DNA from 3 places in the Delftia sp. WSY_10 genome. Region 1 is predicted to be linked to each of the others. Evidence: predicted binding sites of a transcription regulator. Region 1 holds the regulator's gene; each other region holds the start of a gene.
The links. The regulator LexA, encoded in region 1, represses DNA repair genes until DNA is damaged. The targets are predictions, from matches to a motif close to ACTGTATNNNNATACAGT.

Region 1 (5,736 bases):
CGGGCGAAGGCGCCAGCGACTGCGGCAGCTGGGCAAGATAGTCCAGATAGGACTGCTCCAGCGTGCGGCGGCGAAACAGGTCGGTGACCAGGCCGCGGGCGATGGTGGCCAGGTAGCGCCTGGGCTCGCGGATGTCCTGCTGCGGCACTGGCGAGCGCAGCAGGCGCACGAAGGTGTCCTGGGCCAGGTCGGCCGCATCGTCACGGTTGCCCAGGCGCTTGCGCAGCAGGCTTTCCAGCCAGGGATGGTGATTCTGGTAGAGGCTGTGCACGGAGAGGGCGGCTTGTGCGAAAGAAGCGGGGAGGCCGGGCGTAGAAGCCGAGATGGGCAACGTGGCGGGTTCGGTTGCAAAAGATAATAAGAATGCTTATCAATTATCTTTCACGCGGGCTTTACTCCTGAGGACTGGGTATCTTTCTGTTGCATGTGCGCTACAGGGAGATGCTGGCGGAACTTCCACGCCGGCCCTGCGCCGGGCGATTGCGCTGGTAGGCGCTGGGCGGAGCGCCAAAGCTGCGCCGGAAGACGGCAGTGAAGGCGCTGGGACTGTCGTATCCATGGGAGAGCGCCACTTCCAGGACCGAGGCGCCCGCGGCCAGCCGGGGCAGGCTGAGCAGAAGACGGGCCTGGCGGCACCATGCGCCGAAGTTCATGCCGGTCTCGCGCAGGAACAGGCGTGCCAGCGTGCGGGGATGCATGTGCAGCCGCTGTGCCCAGCTGGCCAGGCCGACGTCCTGCGATGGGTCGTCCACAAAGCTGCGGCAGCAGGCGGCCAGGGCGCCATGCCGGGGCATGGGCACATGCAAGGACAGGGCGCGGGCGCGCTCCATTTCGTCGAGGATCAACTGCATGACACGCTCCTCCCTGCCGCCCAGCGGGTAGTCCATGGGCAGCTCGATGGCCTCCAGCACGAGTTCGCGCAGCAGGGGCGTGACCTGCATCACTCGGCAGTCTTGCCACAGGCCGGGCCGCAGCCCCGGCTCCACGAACACGGTGCGCATGGCCACGGGGCCGGCGGCCATGTGGATGGCGTGCAGGGCCTGTGGTGGAACCCAGACGGCGCATCCCGGGGGGACGACCCAACTGCCCGAATCCGCGCGGATCAGCATCACTCCTTCGGTGGCATGCAGCAGCTGGCCGCGGCGGTGGGCATGCGGTGCGATGGCAGCGCCGGCCGCCATGTCTGTGGCAAAGGCCACGACCGGGCGGGCCGTGTGCTCGCCGTGCGGGGGCAATGGAGCGGCCGCAGGCACGTCATCCAGGCAGGCGCGTGTGCGGGCATGGGAAAGTGGGCCACTTTGCCGGGTTGTCATTTTCTCGACGATTGTTGTTGCTTCGTAGCAGGAATGCAGATCATGCACTTTCTACGATGACCCACTTTCAATCCGCAGGAAAGTGGCAGGTATGGAGATGATTTCCCTTTCGAGAATGACGGACGTGACAGGAGGCAGGGCATGAACCGCGCACGTCTGGGGCTGCTTACGGGCACGCATGCCATCAACGACCTCTACCAGGGACTGGTTCCTGCGCTGTTGCCCTTCATGGTGCTGGAGCGCGGCTACAGCTATACGGAAGCCAGCGGCCTGATGCTGGCGGCCACGGGCCTGTCGAGCATGGTCCAGCCGCTGTTCGGCCTGTATGCCGACCGGTCGCCACGGCCCTGGATGGTGCCGGCCGGCTTTGTGGTGGCCGCCCTGGGCCTGGCCCTGGTGGGCATGAGCCCGGACTACTGGGTCAGCTGGTTGGCTGCCGTGCTGTGCGGCCTGGGGATCGCGGCCTACCATCCGTCCGCAACGGTGGCGGCCCGCATGGCGGGCGGCAGCTCGCAGAAGGCGATGAGCGTGTTTTCGGTGGGCGGAACGGCGGGGGCATCGTTCGCTCCCATGCTGGCTGCGGCCGTGGTGGGCGCAGGCGCCTTGCACCGCAGCTGGATGCTGGCCCTGCCTGCAGCGGCCATGCTGGTGCTCTGGTATGCCTGTACTTGGCGGGATGGAGCCAAGGACCATTGCGCCACCCGGCGCCTGGCCGTGGCTCAGGGCGAATTGCCCGCCAACCACTGGCGCGCCTTCTTCCTGCTGTGCGGGGTCATCGTCTGCTGGTCGATTCCCTATGTGACGGTGCTGTCCACCCTGCCCATGTTCGTGACGCGCGAGCTGGGCGGCTCGGACTTCATGGGAGCGGCCACGCTGACCTCATTCACAGCCGCTGCGGCGGTGGGCACTTTGCTGGGGGGCACGCTTGCAGATCGCCGGGGGCGCATGCAGGCCATCCGCGCCGGCTACCTGTTGGCATTGCCTGCTCTGGCGGCCCTGGCCCTGGCCTCCACGCCATGGATGGCGCTGGCCTGCACCATGGCCCTGGGCGTGTGCATGTTTCTTCCGTTTGCCGCCCAGGTCACGCTGGCCCAGGACTATCTGCCGCGCAACCAGGCCACGGCCAGCGGGCTGACCCTGGGGCTGGCCATGTCGATAGGCGGCATGGTGGCGCCGTTGTTCGGCATGCTGTCCGATGCGCGCGGACTGCGTTTTTCGTTGAGCGTCGTGCTGTGCATTCTGTGCGTTGCCGCGGCGCAGGCGTGGTGCATGCGCAATCGGCGCAGCGAGGGGAGTGCTGCACCGGCGGCTGTCAGGGCCTGATGCGCAGCCCCTGCCGCTGGGCAAGGCAAGAGACAGGCCCGGGCTCTCGCAGACCGGGTGGACGGGTTGGTCTCAGGGCGACCTCAGGCCGGTGTCTGCGCGCCGTGCGCTTCCATGCGTTCCAGGGCGGCACAGACATCGGCCATGCGGCCCGAGATGAACAGGCATTCGGGCTGCTCCTGCGGCGAGCGCTGGATGATGCGCAGACCCGAAGGCAGGGCCTGATCTGCCGGAAGGGAGGGCAGTTCGGGTTGCAGGGGCAGCAGCAGCTGCGCATCCCTGTGTTCTGGCAGCCGTGCTGACTTGCTGCGCCGCTGCTGGCTGCGGCGGCGTGCCTTGCTGAAGGACAGGATGGTCGCCTGCTCGGATTGCACAGGCGATTCGGGCTGGATGGTGCGCATGGCGGGCTCCATGGCGGCGGCGGGCAGGCGAATGCCCTGTGCCAGGCGCAGGAAGGACAGAGAAGACAGTGTTGGCAGAGCGAATCCCATGTGACGACTCCTGTTGGCGTATTTCAAAGAGGCATGGACACAGGCAGGATTGCGGTTTGCGGGCAAAGCTCCGCCCAGGGCGAAGCTGCAAGGCTTCGCGCCTACCACCTGGGCGGTGCATGAAGTAGGGGGTGGCAACCCGTGCAGGGCTGCCTGTCCGGTTTACATGGACATGCTGTTGCGGATCAGCCCCACGGCCAGGCCTTCAATGGCAAAGGCCTCTTCGGGAGCGACGCGGATCACCGGGTAATCGGGGTTTTCCGGCAGGAGCTCCACGCCCTGCGTGGTGCGGCGCAGGCGCTTGACGGTGACTTCATCTCCCAGGCGTGCCACGACGATCTGCCCGTTGCGGGCTTCATGCGCGGACTGCACGGCCAGCAGATCGCCGTCCATGATGCCCGCGTCGCGCATGGACATGCCGCGCACGCGCAGCAGATAGTCCGGGCGGACCTGGAACAGGCTGGGTTCGACGGAATAGGTCTGGTCGATATGTTCCTGGGCGAGAATGGGCGAGCCCGCCGCAACGCGGCCCACCAGCGGCAGCATCAGCGGCGCCAGGGCCGACAGCGGCAGCCCGAAGCTGGTGCCGCGTGCGGCATTGATGTTGCGCACGGTGTCGGTACGCAGGCGAATGCCGCGGGAGGTGCCGCTGACCAGTTCGATCACGCCTTTGCGGGCCAGGGCCTGCAGATGTTCCTCTGCTGCGTTGGCGGACTTGAAGCCCAGCGTGTTGGCGATTTCCGCGCGGGTGGGGGGCGCGCCCGTGCGGGAGATGGCGGCCTGGATCAGGTCCAGGATCTGTTGCTGGCGGGCGGTGAGCTTGGGATGGTCGAGCATGGCGTGCGTCCGGTCCTTGAATTCAGATGGCAGGCAGAGAAGTCATCTGATGATTTATACAGTATCTGTATTTTTAACCAGTTTTCCAAGAGGTGCAAGTGGGGCAGTCAAAGTTGGTGATTCTTGGCACGGGCGGCACCATCGCCGGCCGGGCGGATTCGCAGTCGCAGGCAGTGGGATACAAGGCCGGACAGATCACGGTGCAGTCGCTGCTCGATGCCGTGCCGGATCTGGAGCAGCAGGCGCTGGGGCCTGTGCAGACGCAGCAGATCGCGCAGGTGGACAGCAAGGATATGGACTGGTCCGTGTGGCGCGCATTGCTGCGTGCCTGCACGCAGGCGCTGGAGGATGCGGACACACGCGCCGTGGTGATCACGCATGGAACGGACACGCTGGAAGAGACGGCCTGGCTGCTGCACAGCCTGCTGCCTGCCGCCAAGCCCATAGTGCTCACTTGCGCCATGCGCCCGGCCACGGCCCTGCTGGCCGACGGACCGCAGAATCTGCGCGATGCCGTGACCGTGGCCGCCAGCGGCGGGCGCAGCGGTGTGTGGGTGGTGGCCGGCGGCGAGGTGCATGCGGCGGCCCAGGTGCAAAAGGGCCACCCTTACCGACTGCAGGCCATGCGCTCCATGGAAGGTGGCCCGCAGGCCGTGGTGGAGGAAGGACGCGTGCGCTGGCTGGTGCCTGATGCGCCGGTCACGCCGGTCGCCCCCGTTGCGCGGATGGTGACTTCCGCTCCCGCTCTGTCTGACCTGCTGGCGCTGGATGAGCTGCCCTGGGTCGAGGTGGTGTTCAGCGGTGCCCTGGCGCGTGCCTGCGGCGTGGATGCGCTGGTGGCCGCAGGCGTGCGCGGCATCGTGGTGGCCGGCACGGGCAATGCGACCATTCACGAAAGCATGGAAGCGGCCTTGCTGCGTGCGCGCGACAAAGGCGTCTGGATCTGGCGGGGCACGCGCTGCGCCGAAGGCCTGCCCGTTGCCTCGGGGCTTGGCACGGACCCCGCAGAGGCCGATCTGGTCCAACTGCCCGTGGCCAAGGCGCGGATTGCCATGATGCTGGCGCTGGCCGCGCAGCCGCGCGACTGATCCTCCGGGCGTCGCCGGCGCTTCAGATGCAGGCGGGCAACAAAAAAGCACCCGGCGGGTGCTTTTCTGGGGTCTGGCGCATGGCCTGCGTCATTCAGCCAGTGCTGCGAGGGCGCGCTGGGTGATGTCTTCCACCGAGCCCAGGCCGCTGATGGCGCGGTACTTGGGGGCTGCTGCGGCTTCCTTCTCGGCCCAGGCGCGGTAGTAGTCCACCAGCGGGCGGGTCTGGCTGCTGTAGACGTCCAGGCGCTTCTTGACCGTTTCTTCCTTGTCGTCCTCGCGCTGCACCAGCGGCTCGCCGGTCACGTCGTCCAGGCCTTCGACCTTGGGCGGGTTGAACGTGACGTGGTAGGTGCGGCCCGAAGCGGGGTGGGAGCGGCGGCCGCTCATGCGCTCGATGATGGCATCGAAGGGCACATCGATCTCGAGCACGTAGTCCAGCTTCACGCCGGCGGCCTTCATGGCGTCGGCCTGGGGAATGGTGCGGGGAAATCCGTCGAACAGGAAGCCGTTGGCGCAATCGGGCTGGGCAATGCGCTCCTTGACCAGATTGATGATCAGGTCGTCGCTGACCAGTTGGCCGGCGTCCATCACGGCCTTGGCCTGCTGGCCCAGGGGCGTGCCGGCCTTGACGGCGGCACGCAGCATGTCACCGGTGGAGATCTGGGGAATGCCGTACTTCTG
Region 2 (5,736 bases), on a different contig from region 1:
AGTCGGAATTCAGCCCCTGGATGCGCGTGTGGCGCAACGCCCGCAAGTGGCTGGGCTGATGCACTGAGCGACGCTGCAAAGCAGACAAAGGCCCTTTGGGGCCTTTTCTTTTTTCTGTTTCTTTTTGGCGGCTGCCGTTACGGCGCCAGCATCTGCGCCGTGCGCGCGCGGGCCTGCTGGACCAGGGTGGAGATCAGCACCGTCTCGGGCAGGTTGTGCCAGTAGCGGCGCGGCATCTCGCGCAGCATGGCCTGCTCCTTCAGGCGCGAGGGGTTGAAGGTGCTGGCGTAGTAGGTCAGCCACAGGGCCTCGCCCGCGTCGGCTGGCGGGGCATCGCTGCGGCGCGCGCCGGGCGCCAGGCGCAGCGCATGGCCGTCCCAGTGCACGCTGCATTGCGGCGTGAGGATGGCCCAGTGCATGTTGGCAAAGCGCTTGCAGAAGAAGGGTGCCGCCGCGCGCACGATGTGGTGCTCGGGCTCGAACCAGGCGATGTGCAGCTCGGGCAGGTTCTGCCGCTGCGTCGTCCGAAAGCGCACAAAGGCGTGCATCTTGTGGATCTCGCGCGAGACGGGGCGGGCCAGGGCCTCGATGGCGCGCCAGTCCGCATCCAGCGCATCCAGCCGCAGTTCGGGCCGGGCCTGCATGCGCGCCAGCCAGCGGTGGCACAGCTCGAAGCGGCCTGCCGCGCGGTGCATGCAGGCATGGCGCAGGGCGGACATCTGGGTGTCCGACAGGGACAGCCCTGCCTCGCCGGGGCCGGCTAGCCCTGCGAGTGCCGAGGCGGGCATGGCCTGCTGCGGCGCGCTGGAAAACAGATCCACCCCCGCGCCGAGTGGCTGCGCACCCCGCGTGTCGGGCCACCGCCAGCGCACCAGAGCGGGGTCGGCGCCGTGGGCCAGCAGCGCCCGGCAGGCTGCGCGAAAGCCGGGCCAGTCGTCAGGGCTGTCGAGTTCGATGGTGAGGGCCTGTCCGTGCATGGCGTGCTCCAGGTTCTAGAACAGGCTGGCCTGCAGTGCGCTTTGCACGCGCATGCCGCTGTGCCGCGCCTGGGCCTGGCTGGCCTGCGACTGCGCGATCAGCCGCGTGCGCAGCGCGGCCGAGTCGGTCTCGCCCAGCAGGGGCCGGTGGCCGTCGATCAGCACGAAGGGCAGGGCCTTTTGCACGGGGGCGCGCAGCCGCAGCAGATCGTCCAGCCGCAGCCTGCGCACGCGGCGCGCCGCCAGCAGGCGGTCCACCGTCTGCGTGCCCAGGCCCGGCACGCGCAGCAGCAGGCTGCGCGGAGCACGGTTGAGGTCCACGGGGAACTGCTGGCGGTTGGCCAGTGCCCAGGCCAGCTTGGGGTCGATCTCCAGGTCCAGCATGCCGTGGCGGCTGGCCGCCGCGATCTCGCCCGCCCCGTAGCCGTAAAAGCGCATCAGCCAGTCGGCCTGGTAGAGCCGGTGCTCGCGCATGAGGGGCGGCGCCTGCGGCGGCAGGTCGCGCGAGGCATCGGGAATGGGGCTGAAGGCCGAGTAGTACACGCGGCGCAGGCCGTAGCCCGCATACAGCGTATGGCTGGATTCGAGGATGTCGGCATCGGTTGCGTGGTCGGCGCCCACGATCATCTGCGTGCTCTGCCCGCCCGGCGCAAAGCGCGGCACGGCGGCGCGCTGCGCGGGCGCGCCGGGCAGGGACTGCGCCTGGCGCTGCTCGCGCGTGGCCGCGCGCCAGGCCTGCACATGCCGGTCCACGCCCTGCATGGCCTGGCGTATGCGCCGGCCGTCCTTTTCAGGCGCGAACTGCGCCAGGCCGCTGGCCGTGGGCAGTTCCACATTGATGCTCAGGCGGTCGGCATGGCGGCCTGCCTGGGCCAGCAATTCAGGGGCGGCATCCGGGATGGTCTTCAGATGGATGTAGCCGCGAAAGTCATGCTCCTCGCGCAGGCGGCGGGCCACTTCCACCAACTGCTCCATGGTGTAGTCGCTGGAGCGGATGATGCCGCTGGACAGGAACAGCCCCTCGATGCAGTTGCGCCGGTAGAAGTCCAGCGTCAGCTGCACCACCTCGGCCACCGTGAAGCGGGCGCGCTGCACGTTGGAGCTCTTGCGGTTGATGCAGTAGCGGCAGTCGAAGATGCAGACATTGGTCAGCAGGATCTTGAGCAGCGAGATGCAGCGCCCGTCGGGCGCATAGCTGTGGCAGATGCCCATGCCGGTGACCGAGCCCATGCCCTTGCCGTCCAGCGAGTCGCGCCCCTGCGATCCGCTGGAGGCGCAGCTGGCGTCGTACTTGGCGGCGTCGGCGAGGATGAAAAGTTTGCGTTGCAGCTCCATGGCTGTATGAATATACAGTATATTTGCCTGGCACATCCGGTTTTTCGAGAGCCCATCCCCCAGCCAGGGTCTGGTCCGGCCTTGCCTGGCTCCGGTTTGAACGCACTGTCGGGCTATCGCAATGGCCAGCGGATTGCAATGGTTGCCAGTGCAATGGAATGAAACCGTTTTCAGTGCGGAATGAGTGCTTGCTTTCAATGGGTGGCGATGTGCATCGCAGGAAATGGTGAATGCGTGTTTCCTGCGTCTTTTTGCAATGCCTGAAGGCTGGTACGGCTTGGTGCCATCAATGCATGCGCTGATATAGCGCAGCTGGCTGCGCGCCATGGGGTTCCCGGTTCATGGGAGAGAGGTTTGACGTTGTTGTGATTTGTTTCAAATTGCCGATAACTATTGCTGATAGGCTTTCGGGCTTGCCGGGCGCGGTCGTTTCTTCATTCAATGCGCCTGGCGATGACAAACACTTGGAGAGGGAGCTTCGGTGTCGCGTGTATTAGGAACAGAGAGCGAAGTGCTGGCGCTATCGCCGGACGCTTCCTCCAGCAAGGCCGCCAAGGGGCTGCAATCGCCCGCCAAATGGCCCACCATGGGTGCCAACGATGTGGCGGTGTGGGGCGAGTGCCAGGGCAGCGGCAGCAAGCCCTACCAGACCCAGGTGGACCTGTCGGGCCCCTCCTTCAAATGCTCTTGCCCCAGCCGCAAGTTCCCCTGCAAGCATGGGCTGGCGCTGATGCTGATGCGCGCGGGCGGCCAGGTCACCGAGGGCGGCGATCCACCGGCCTGGGTGCAGAGCTGGCTGGACAGCCGCCAGGAAAAGGCCGAGAAGAAGGAGGCCAAGGCTGCCGCCGCGGCGGCCGAGCCGCCACCCGATCCCGAGGTTGCGGCCAGGCAGCAGGCCAGGCGCGAAGACAAGCGCTGGGACAAGGTCGAGGCGGGCCTGCAGGAACTGTCGCTGTGGATGCAGGACATGGTGCGCGCGGGCCTGGCCAACCAGGCCGGCGACTCCCAGATGCGCCAGCGCTGGAACACCATGGCCGCGCGCATGGTTGATGCGCAGGCCACGGGCATGGCGGCACGCATCAAGGACTGCCGGGATCTGGTGGACAGCCACCGCGACTGGCCGCGCGACATGCTGGTGCAGCTGGGCCACTGGCAGCTGATCATCGACGCCGTGCGCCGCCGTGAATCGCTGAGCCCCGAGGTCAAGGCCGACGTGATGGCCGCGCTGGGCTGGCCCATGGACAAGGCCGAAGTGCAGGCCAGGGGCCAGCTGGTCGAGGACGAATGGCTGGTGGCCGGCCTGCGCATGATCGAGCGCGAAGGCCGGCTCATGGAGCGCCGCGTCTGGCTGCACGGGCAGCGCACGGGCCGCATGGCCCTGGTGCTGGACTATGCGCAGGGCGGGCGCGGCTTCGAATCGGCCTGGGTGCCTGGCCATCGCTACGGATGCGCGCTGAATTTCTACCCGGGCCATGCGCCGCTGCGCGCCATTGCCGCCAACGGCAACGGGCCTGCGCTGCCTGCCGAGGGCGCCAGCCCGCTGGACACCTCGGCCGTGGGCGACGTCCTGCAGCAGATGGGCCGGCGCATTGCCGCCAACCCGCTGCAGGCCACGCAGCCGTTGTGCCAGGACGGGTTGCGCCTGGTGCCTGCCCAGGGCCAATGGTTTGCGGCCTGGCCCGATGCGCCGGGCGCATCGGCGGCTGCGCCCGGCGTGTCTGCTGACGGCACTGCCGCGCCTGTGCAACCCGTTCCCGTGGCCATTGACGATGCCGAAGCCTGGCGCCTGCTGGCGCTCAGCGGCGGCGCGCCCATGCAGCTGTTTGGCGAATGGGAGCCCGGCCCGGCCGTGGGCCGCTGGCGCCTGCTGAGCGCCTGGCAGGCCCGCGAGGGCGAAAGCGCCCGGCAATGTATCTGGCAGAACCAGGGTGAACCGGTATGAGCAACACACAACTTTGGACTGCGCTGCAGCAATCGGCCATGGTCGGCTCGGACCGGCTGGCCGTGCCGCCTGCGCTGGCTTCGGGCGTTGATCCGTCTGCCCCGTGGTCGCAGCAGGCCGTGCAGGCCGCGCTGCTGCCCCGGGCGGACCTGCCCGGCGACTCGCCCGCCCAGCAACTGCTGCGCGCCAGCGCCGTGGCGGCCGTGTTCGAGCGCGCAGGCTGGCAGCCCGGCGCGCAGGTGCGCCTGCCGGCACCGCTGGCCGTGCCGGCCGCGGCGCCTGCAGAATCGCGCCCCGCGCCTGCCGATGCTCGCCTGCAGACCTTGATGGGCGACGTGCTCAAGGACGGGCCGTTCGAGCTGCAGGCCTCGATGCTGCGCACCCTGGACCAGGCGGGCCAGCGCCTGCCCCATGACCTGCTGGTGCCTGCGCTGGAGCAGGGCCGCCAGTCCGTGGAGCTGCGCCAGTGGCTGGCCCCGGTGCTGGGCGAGCGCGGGCGCTGGCTGGGCGCGCTCAATCCGCAATGGAGCTATGCCAGCGGCGTGGAGGAAACCGCCGACCCCGAACTGGTCTGGCAGGAGGGCTCGGTCGAGCAGCGCGTGGCCCTGCTGCGCAGCGAGCGCGCGGCCGATGCCGCCCAGGCCCGTGCGCGGCTGGAAGGCAGCCTGAAGGAGCTGGGCGCCAAGGAGCGCCTGCCCATGGTCCAGGCACTGACCGTGGGGCTGGGCATGGACGACGAGCCGCTGCTCGAAAAACTGCTGTCCGACCGCAGCAAGGAAATCCGCGAGAACGCCGCGCAAATGCTCTCGTGCCTGCCGGACAGCGCGCACAGCCAGCGCGTCATGGGCTGGATGCAGTCCATGCTTCAGCAGGACGACAAGGGCCAGTGGATTGTGGAGCCTCCCGAGGAAGGCCTCAAGGAATGGGAGCGCGACGGCATCACGCTCAAGCCCGATGCCTACTTCCGTGGCGGCAAGAAGGCCTGGCTGCTGGAGCAGATGGTGCAGCTCACCCCGGTGTCCTTCTGGACCCGGGCCCTGGGCCTGACGCCCCTGGAAGTGATGGAGTGGAGCCGGCGCAGCGACTGGAAATCCTCGCTGCGCCAGGGCTGGGTGCGGGCCTTGCAGTACCAGCTGGACGTGGAATGGATCGATGCCGCCCAGGCCCTGGGCCGCGACATGCGCCACGATGCGCTGCTGCCCGCCCTCATGGCCCGGCTGTCCCCCGAAGAACGCGAGTCCCGCTGGATTGCCCAGTTCGAGCGCGACAGGCACAAGCTCATCGACGCCATCGAGGGCATGTCCCAGTCGCTGGGCGGTGCCGAACTGCTCTCGCCCGCGCTGTCGGTGCGGCTGACCGAGGCACTGCATGTGGCCGTGGGCGGCAAGCAGATCACGGGCAACTGGCACAGCTACCGCGCCGACCAGGCCCTGCTGTCCTGCGCGCGCATGCTGGACGTGACCGCGCTGGAGCGCTTTGCCG
Region 3 (5,736 bases), on a different contig from region 1:
CCAGCATGGCCACGGGTTCCCGGCCTGTTGCATCGGGGCGCAGTGCCGCAATGCGCTGGACCACGCGATCGGGCTCGCCCAGCTGGCCGTGCTCGTAGGCCACGATGTGCCAGCCCGCGCAGGCCTGCAGCAGCTCGCCGGGCGCCAGCAGGAAATCGGGCCGGGAAGGCTTGCCGAAGGCCTCGTTGCCCTGGGCAAAGGTTTCGTACAGCAGCACGCCGCCGGGGGCCACGCTGTCCAGCAGCGACGGCCACAGCGGGCGCCACAGATAGTGGGTCACGACCACGGCGCCGAACTGCCTGCCGGGCAGGGGCCAGGGGCCGTTTTCAATGTCGGCGCACAGCAGCTCGCCCACGCCCTGCAGGCCGGCCAGGGCCTGGGCGTCGCGGTCCACGCCCGTCACTGCATGGCCGCGTGCATGGAACCAGCGCATGTGGCGGCCAGGGCCGCAGGCCACGTCGAGCACGGTGGCCTCGGGTGCCAGAAGATGCGACCAGCGTTGGATCCAGGGCGAAGGCGGCGTGGCTGCGTGCATGTGAAATTTCGGAAATGAATTGAAAGCGGCCGCCATTGTGCCGCCAGGCCTTTGCCGCGCTTCAATTTCAGAAGCAGGCCCAGAGCTGGTCGGCCATGCCCAGCATGAACTCGGGCTGCAGATAGAGCATGAAGACCAGGCCCAGCACCAGCAGCACGGCGGCCCACAGCGCCAGCCTGCGCAGCAGCTGTGGGCGGGGCGTGGTGGCTGTCGTCATGTCAGGCCGCCGCCTGCGCTGCACGCGGCCTTGCCACCGGGGCTTCGCGTATCGGCAGGTTCAGCAGGCCGGCGGCCACGCCCAGGCCGATGGCCAGGTACCACACCACCTGGTAGCTGCCCGTGTGGTCATACAGATAGCCGCCCAGCCAGACGCCCAGGAAGCTGCCGACCTGGTGGCTGAAGAACACCATGCCGCTCAACATGGACAGATGCTGCACGCCGAAGATCTGGGCCACGGTGGCGTTGGTCAGCGGCACGGTGGACAGCCACAGCAGGCCCATGGCGGCAGAGAAGATGTAGACCGACCAGGGCGTCAGCGGCGCGAGCAGGAAGAGCACGATCACCACCGAGCGCGTGAAGTAGATGGTGGACAGCAGGTAGCGCTTGGGCAGGCGCTGGCCCAGGTTGCCGGCCACGTAGGTGCCAACGATGTTGAACAGCCCCACCAGCGCCAGCGAGATGCTGGCCACCTGCGGTGCCAGGCCGTAGTCCTTGAGGTAGCTGGGCATGTGCACGCCGATGAACATCACCTGGAAGCCGCAGACGAAGTAGCCGGCCGTCAGCAGCACGAAGCTGGGCGTGCGCAGCGCTTCGGCGACGGCCTGGCCCGCGCTCTGGTCGCGCACGGGTCGGGTATTGCCGGCCGTGAAGCCCGGCTCGCGCAGGCCGAAGGCCAGTGGAATGATCATCAGGGCGCACAGCGACAGCAGCAGCAGGGCGTTGGACCAGCCGAAGTTCGAGATCAGGCTGCCTTCCACGGGCACCATGAAGAACTGGCCGAAGGAGCCCGCCGCCGCCGTCACGCCCATGGCCCAGCTGCGCCGCGCCACGGGAATCTGGCGGCCCAGCACGCCGTAGATCACGGCATAGGTGGTGCCGGCCTGGGCTGCGCCTATCACCACGCCGGCCGTCAGGGCGAACCAGGTTGTCGTGGGCGCCATGGCCATGCCGGCCAGGCCCAGCGCATACAGCAGCGCGCCCACCAGGAGCACGCGGAAGGCGCCGAAGCGGTCGGCCAGCATGCCGCCGAAGATGCCGAGCACGCCCCAGGACAGGTTCTGGATGGCAATGGCCAGCGCGAAGGACTCGCGCGTCCAGCCCATCTCCTGGGTGATGGGCTGCAGCCACAGGCCGAAGCCGTGCCGGATTCCCATGGACAGCGTCACGACTGCGCCCCCGCACAGCAGTATCTGCACCATGGACATGGGTTGGTTGTTTTTGTGCATGCGGCAAACTTTAGCGAAACTCCGGGTTTTGCGCTGCGACGCGTGGGTCGCCCATGCGCCAGCGCGGCACTTCGTAGCCCTTGGCGGCACTGGCTTTTTCGGGATAGTCAATGTCAATGACTGTGAATGTATCCAGCACTGAGCCGGGCTGCGCACTACAATCCGCCCCCATGGCAGTCAAACCATCTCCCACTTCCGCCAGCGAATACTCCGAAGGCTCGATACGCGTGCTCAAGGGCCTGGAGCCCGTCAAGCAGCGTCCCGGCATGTACACGCGCACCGACAACCCCCTGCATGTGCTGCAGGAGGTGATCGACAACGCGGCCGACGAGGCGCTGGCCGGCTTCGGCAAGAAAATCCGCTTCACCCTGCATTCCGACGGCTCCTACAGCGTCGAGGACGACGGCCGGGGCATCCCCTTCGGCATGCACCCCGAGGAAAAGGCGCCCGTGGTGGAACTGGTCTTCACCCGCCTGCATGCGGGCGGCAAGTTCGACAAGGGCAAGGGCGGCGCCTACAGCTTCTCGGGCGGCCTGCATGGCGTGGGCGTCTCGGTCACGAATGCGCTGGCCACGCGCCTTGAGGCCTGCATCCACCGCGAGGGCAAGGTGGCCACCATCGCCTTCTCGGGCGGCGACGTGGTCGAGCCCCTGCAGTCGCGGCCGCTGGCCGCGGGCGAGCGCAAGCAGGGCACGACCGTGCGCGTGTGGCCCGATGCCCGCTACTTCGAATCCTCCCAGCTGCCCATGGGCGAGCTGATGCATCTGCTGCGCAGCAAGGCCGTGCTCATGCCCGGCGTGTCGGTGACCCTGGTCAACGAGAAGACGCGCGACACCCAGACCTGGCAGTTCAAGGGCGGCCTGCGCGACTATCTGCAGCAAAGCCTGCATGGCGAGGCCGTCATCCCCCTGTTCGAAGGCGAGGGCTTTGCCGACCGCAACCACGACAGCTTTGCCGAAGGCGAGGGCGCCGCCTGGTGCGTGGCCTTCACCGAGGATGGCGCGCCGCTGCGCGAAAGCTATGTCAACCTGATCCCCACCACGGCCGGCGGCACGCACGACAGCGGCCTGCGCGACGGCCTGTTCCAGGCGGTCAAGGCCTTCATCGAGATGCATTCGCTGCTGCCCAAGGGCGTCAAGCTCATGCCTGACGACGTCTTCGCGCGCGCCAGCTACGTGCTCAATGCCAAGGTGCTGGACCCGCAGTTCCAGGGCCAGATCAAGGAGCGCCTGAACTCGCGCGATGCCGTGCGCCTGGTCAGCGGCTACGTTCGCCCTGCGCTGGAGCTGTGGCTCAACGAGCATGTGGAATGGGGCCGCAAGCTGGCCGAGATCGCCATCAAGGCCGCCCAGACCCGCCAGAAGGCGGGCCAGAAGGTCGAAAAGCGCAAGGGCTCGGGCGTGGCCGTGCTGCCCGGCAAGCTCACCGATTGCGAAAGCCGCGACCTGAGCCTGAACGAGGTCTTCCTGGTCGAGGGCGACTCGGCCGGCGGCAGCGCCAAGATGGGACGCGACAAGGAAACCCAGGCCGTGCTGCCCCTGCGCGGCAAGGTGCTCAACACCTGGGAAGTCGACCGTGACCGCCTGTTCGCCAACAACGAGATCCACGACATCTCGGTGGCCATCGGCGTGGACCCGCATGGCCCCCATGACACGCCCGACCTGTCCGGCCTGCGCTACGGCAAGATCTGCATTCTTTCGGATGCCGACGTGGACGGCTCGCACATCCAGGTGCTGCTGCTCACGCTGTTCTTCCGCCACTTCCCCAAGCTCATCGAGGCCGGCCACATCCATGTGGCGCTGCCGCCGCTGTTCCGCGTCGATGTGCCTGCGCGGGGCAAGAAGCCAGCAGCCAAGATGTACGCGCTGGACGAGGGCGAGCTGACCGCCATCCTCGACAAGTCCGCCAAGGATGGCGTGCCGCGCGAGAAATGCCAGATCAGCCGCTTCAAGGGCCTGGGCGAGATGAATGCCGAGCAGCTGTGGGAAACCACGCTCAACCCCGACACGCGCCGCCTGCTGCCCGTGCAGTTCATGAATCTGGACTTTGCGGCGGCCGAGCAGGTCGTCACCAAGCTGATGGGCAAGGGCGAGGCTGCGGCGCGCCGCGAGCTGATGGAGTTGCACGGCGACGCCATCGAAGTGGATATCTGATCCCCATGCCCCTGCGCCCGGCTGCCCCACAGCACCTTCCGCACCGCCCGCACCCTGCGCGCGCCGCTGCCGCGCGCGCGCTTGCAGCGCTGGGCGCGGCCCTGGCGCTGTGGGGGGTGGCGCAGCCCGCGCATGCCGATCTCTGGGCCTTCGTGGACGAGCGCGGCATCACGCACTTCGCCGCGCAGGCGCTGGACGAGCGCTACAAGCTCTACTTCCGCGGCTCGCTGTATGACAGCACCGAGCAGGGACTCAAGCCCCCGCTGGTGGAAGCCGAGGCCGCTGCCGACGATGACGGCGGCAGCGATGCCGGGCGCAGGCTGCAGGCGAGCACGCGGATGCAAAGCTTCTTCGACATCTCGCCGCGCTACAAGAGCGTGCGCGGCCACCTGCGCAAGGCGGCGGACCACACGGGGGTGGACTACGACCTGCTCAAGGCCGTGATTGCCGTCGAGTCGGGCTTTGACGCGCAGGCCATCTCGCCCAAGGGCGCAGTCGGCCTGATGCAGCTGATGCCCGCCACGGCCCAGCGCTTCGGCGTGGAGGCCAGCCGCCAGCGCAGCGTGCAGCAGCAACTGGCCGACCCGGCCGTCAACGTGCCGGCCGGCGCGCGCTACCTCAACCATCTGATGGGGCTGTTCCCCGGGCGGCTGGACCTGGTGCTGGCCGCCTACAACGCGGGCGAGGGTGCCGTGCGGCGTGCGGGGCAGGCCATTCCTCCCTATCAGGAAACCCGCAATTACGTGAAGGCCGTGCTCGGTATCTACGAGCAGCTGCAGGGCGGGCGCCAGCGTGCGGGCCAGGCAGCGCCTGCGGTGGCGGCACAGCCTGGCACAGCGCCCCGGATACGGATGACCTTGTCCACAGGGCTGCCATCGCCGCGATGAGCGGCCTTCACTGCATTTATTGAGATCACGAATTTCTTCATGAGCGATCAAAACACTCTGGATCTGGCCCAACAGGCGGCCGGCGATGCCCTGGACCTGGGCCAGTACGCACAGCGCGCCTACCTTGAATACGCACTGTCTGTCGTCAAGGGCCGGGCACTGCCCGATGTCACCGACGGCCTCAAGCCCGTGCAGCGGCGCATTCTGTACGCCATGGACCGCATGGGCCTGAGCTACAGCGGCCCCAACCACAACACGGCGGCCAAGCCCGTCAAAAGCGCGCGCGTGGTCGGCGATGTGCTGGGGCGCTTTCACCCGCACGGCGACCAGTCGGCCTACGACGCGCTGGTGCGCATGGCCCAGGACTTCAACCAGCGCTATCCGCTGGTCGATGGCCAGGGCAATTTCGGCAGCCGCGACGGCGACGGCGCAGCGGCCATGCGCTACACCGAGGCGCGCCTGTCCAAGATCACGGGCCTGCTGCTCGACGAGATCGACATGGGCACGGTGGACTTCGTGCCCAACTACGACGGCAGCACGCAGGAGCCGCAGCAGCTGCCCGCGCGCCTGCCGTTCGCCCTGCTCAACGGCGCCAGCGGCATTGCCGTGGGCCTGGCCACGGAAATCCCCAGCCACAACCTGCGCGAGGTGGCCGACGCCTGCGTGGCCCTGATCAAGCGGCCGCAGCTCAGCGACGAGGAACTGTTCCAGATCAT

Region 2: ACF8ML_RS11645 (putative DNA modification/repair radical SAM protein) is a predicted target of LexA. The motif match lies at 2,314-2,331, and genes of this name have one in related genera.
Region 3: ACF8ML_RS14270 (DNA topoisomerase IV subunit B) is a predicted target of LexA. The motif match lies at 2,100-2,117, and genes of this name have one in related genera.

What each region holds. Positions count from the first base shown of each region.
Region 1 is NZ_JBICKY010000053.1:230,578-236,313, forward strand. Features, by position in the region: gene ACF8ML_RS22210 (sigma-70 family RNA polymerase sigma factor) at 1-271, opposite strand, end outside; gene ACF8ML_RS22215 (helix-turn-helix transcriptional regulator) at 432-1,313, opposite strand; gene ACF8ML_RS22220 (MFS transporter) at 1,455-2,636, shown strand; gene ACF8ML_RS22225 (hypothetical protein) at 2,720-3,127, opposite strand; gene lexA (transcriptional repressor LexA) at 3,290-3,964, opposite strand; gene ACF8ML_RS22235 (asparaginase) at 4,063-5,052, shown strand; gene adk (adenylate kinase) at 5,143-5,736, opposite strand, start outside.
Region 2 is NZ_JBICKY010000021.1:117,738-123,473, forward strand. Features, by position in the region: gene purL (phosphoribosylformylglycinamidine synthase) at 1-59, shown strand, start outside; gene ACF8ML_RS11640 (TIGR03915 family putative DNA repair protein) at 138-977, opposite strand; gene ACF8ML_RS11645 (putative DNA modification/repair radical SAM protein) at 993-2,312, opposite strand; gene ACF8ML_RS11650 (SWIM zinc finger family protein) at 2,794-4,254, shown strand; gene ACF8ML_RS11655 (DUF5691 domain-containing protein) at 4,251-5,736, shown strand, end outside.
Region 3 is NZ_JBICKY010000032.1:107,110-112,845, reverse strand. Features, by position in the region: gene ACF8ML_RS14285 (bifunctional 2-polyprenyl-6-hydroxyphenol methylase/3-demethylubiquinol 3-O-methyltransferase UbiG) at 1-535, opposite strand, end outside; gene ACF8ML_RS14280 (hypothetical protein) at 603-752, opposite strand; gene ACF8ML_RS14275 (MFS transporter) at 754-1,980, opposite strand; gene ACF8ML_RS14270 (DNA topoisomerase IV subunit B) at 2,151-4,133, shown strand; gene ACF8ML_RS14265 (lytic transglycosylase domain-containing protein) at 4,139-5,020, shown strand; gene parC (DNA topoisomerase IV subunit A) at 5,060-5,736, shown strand, end outside.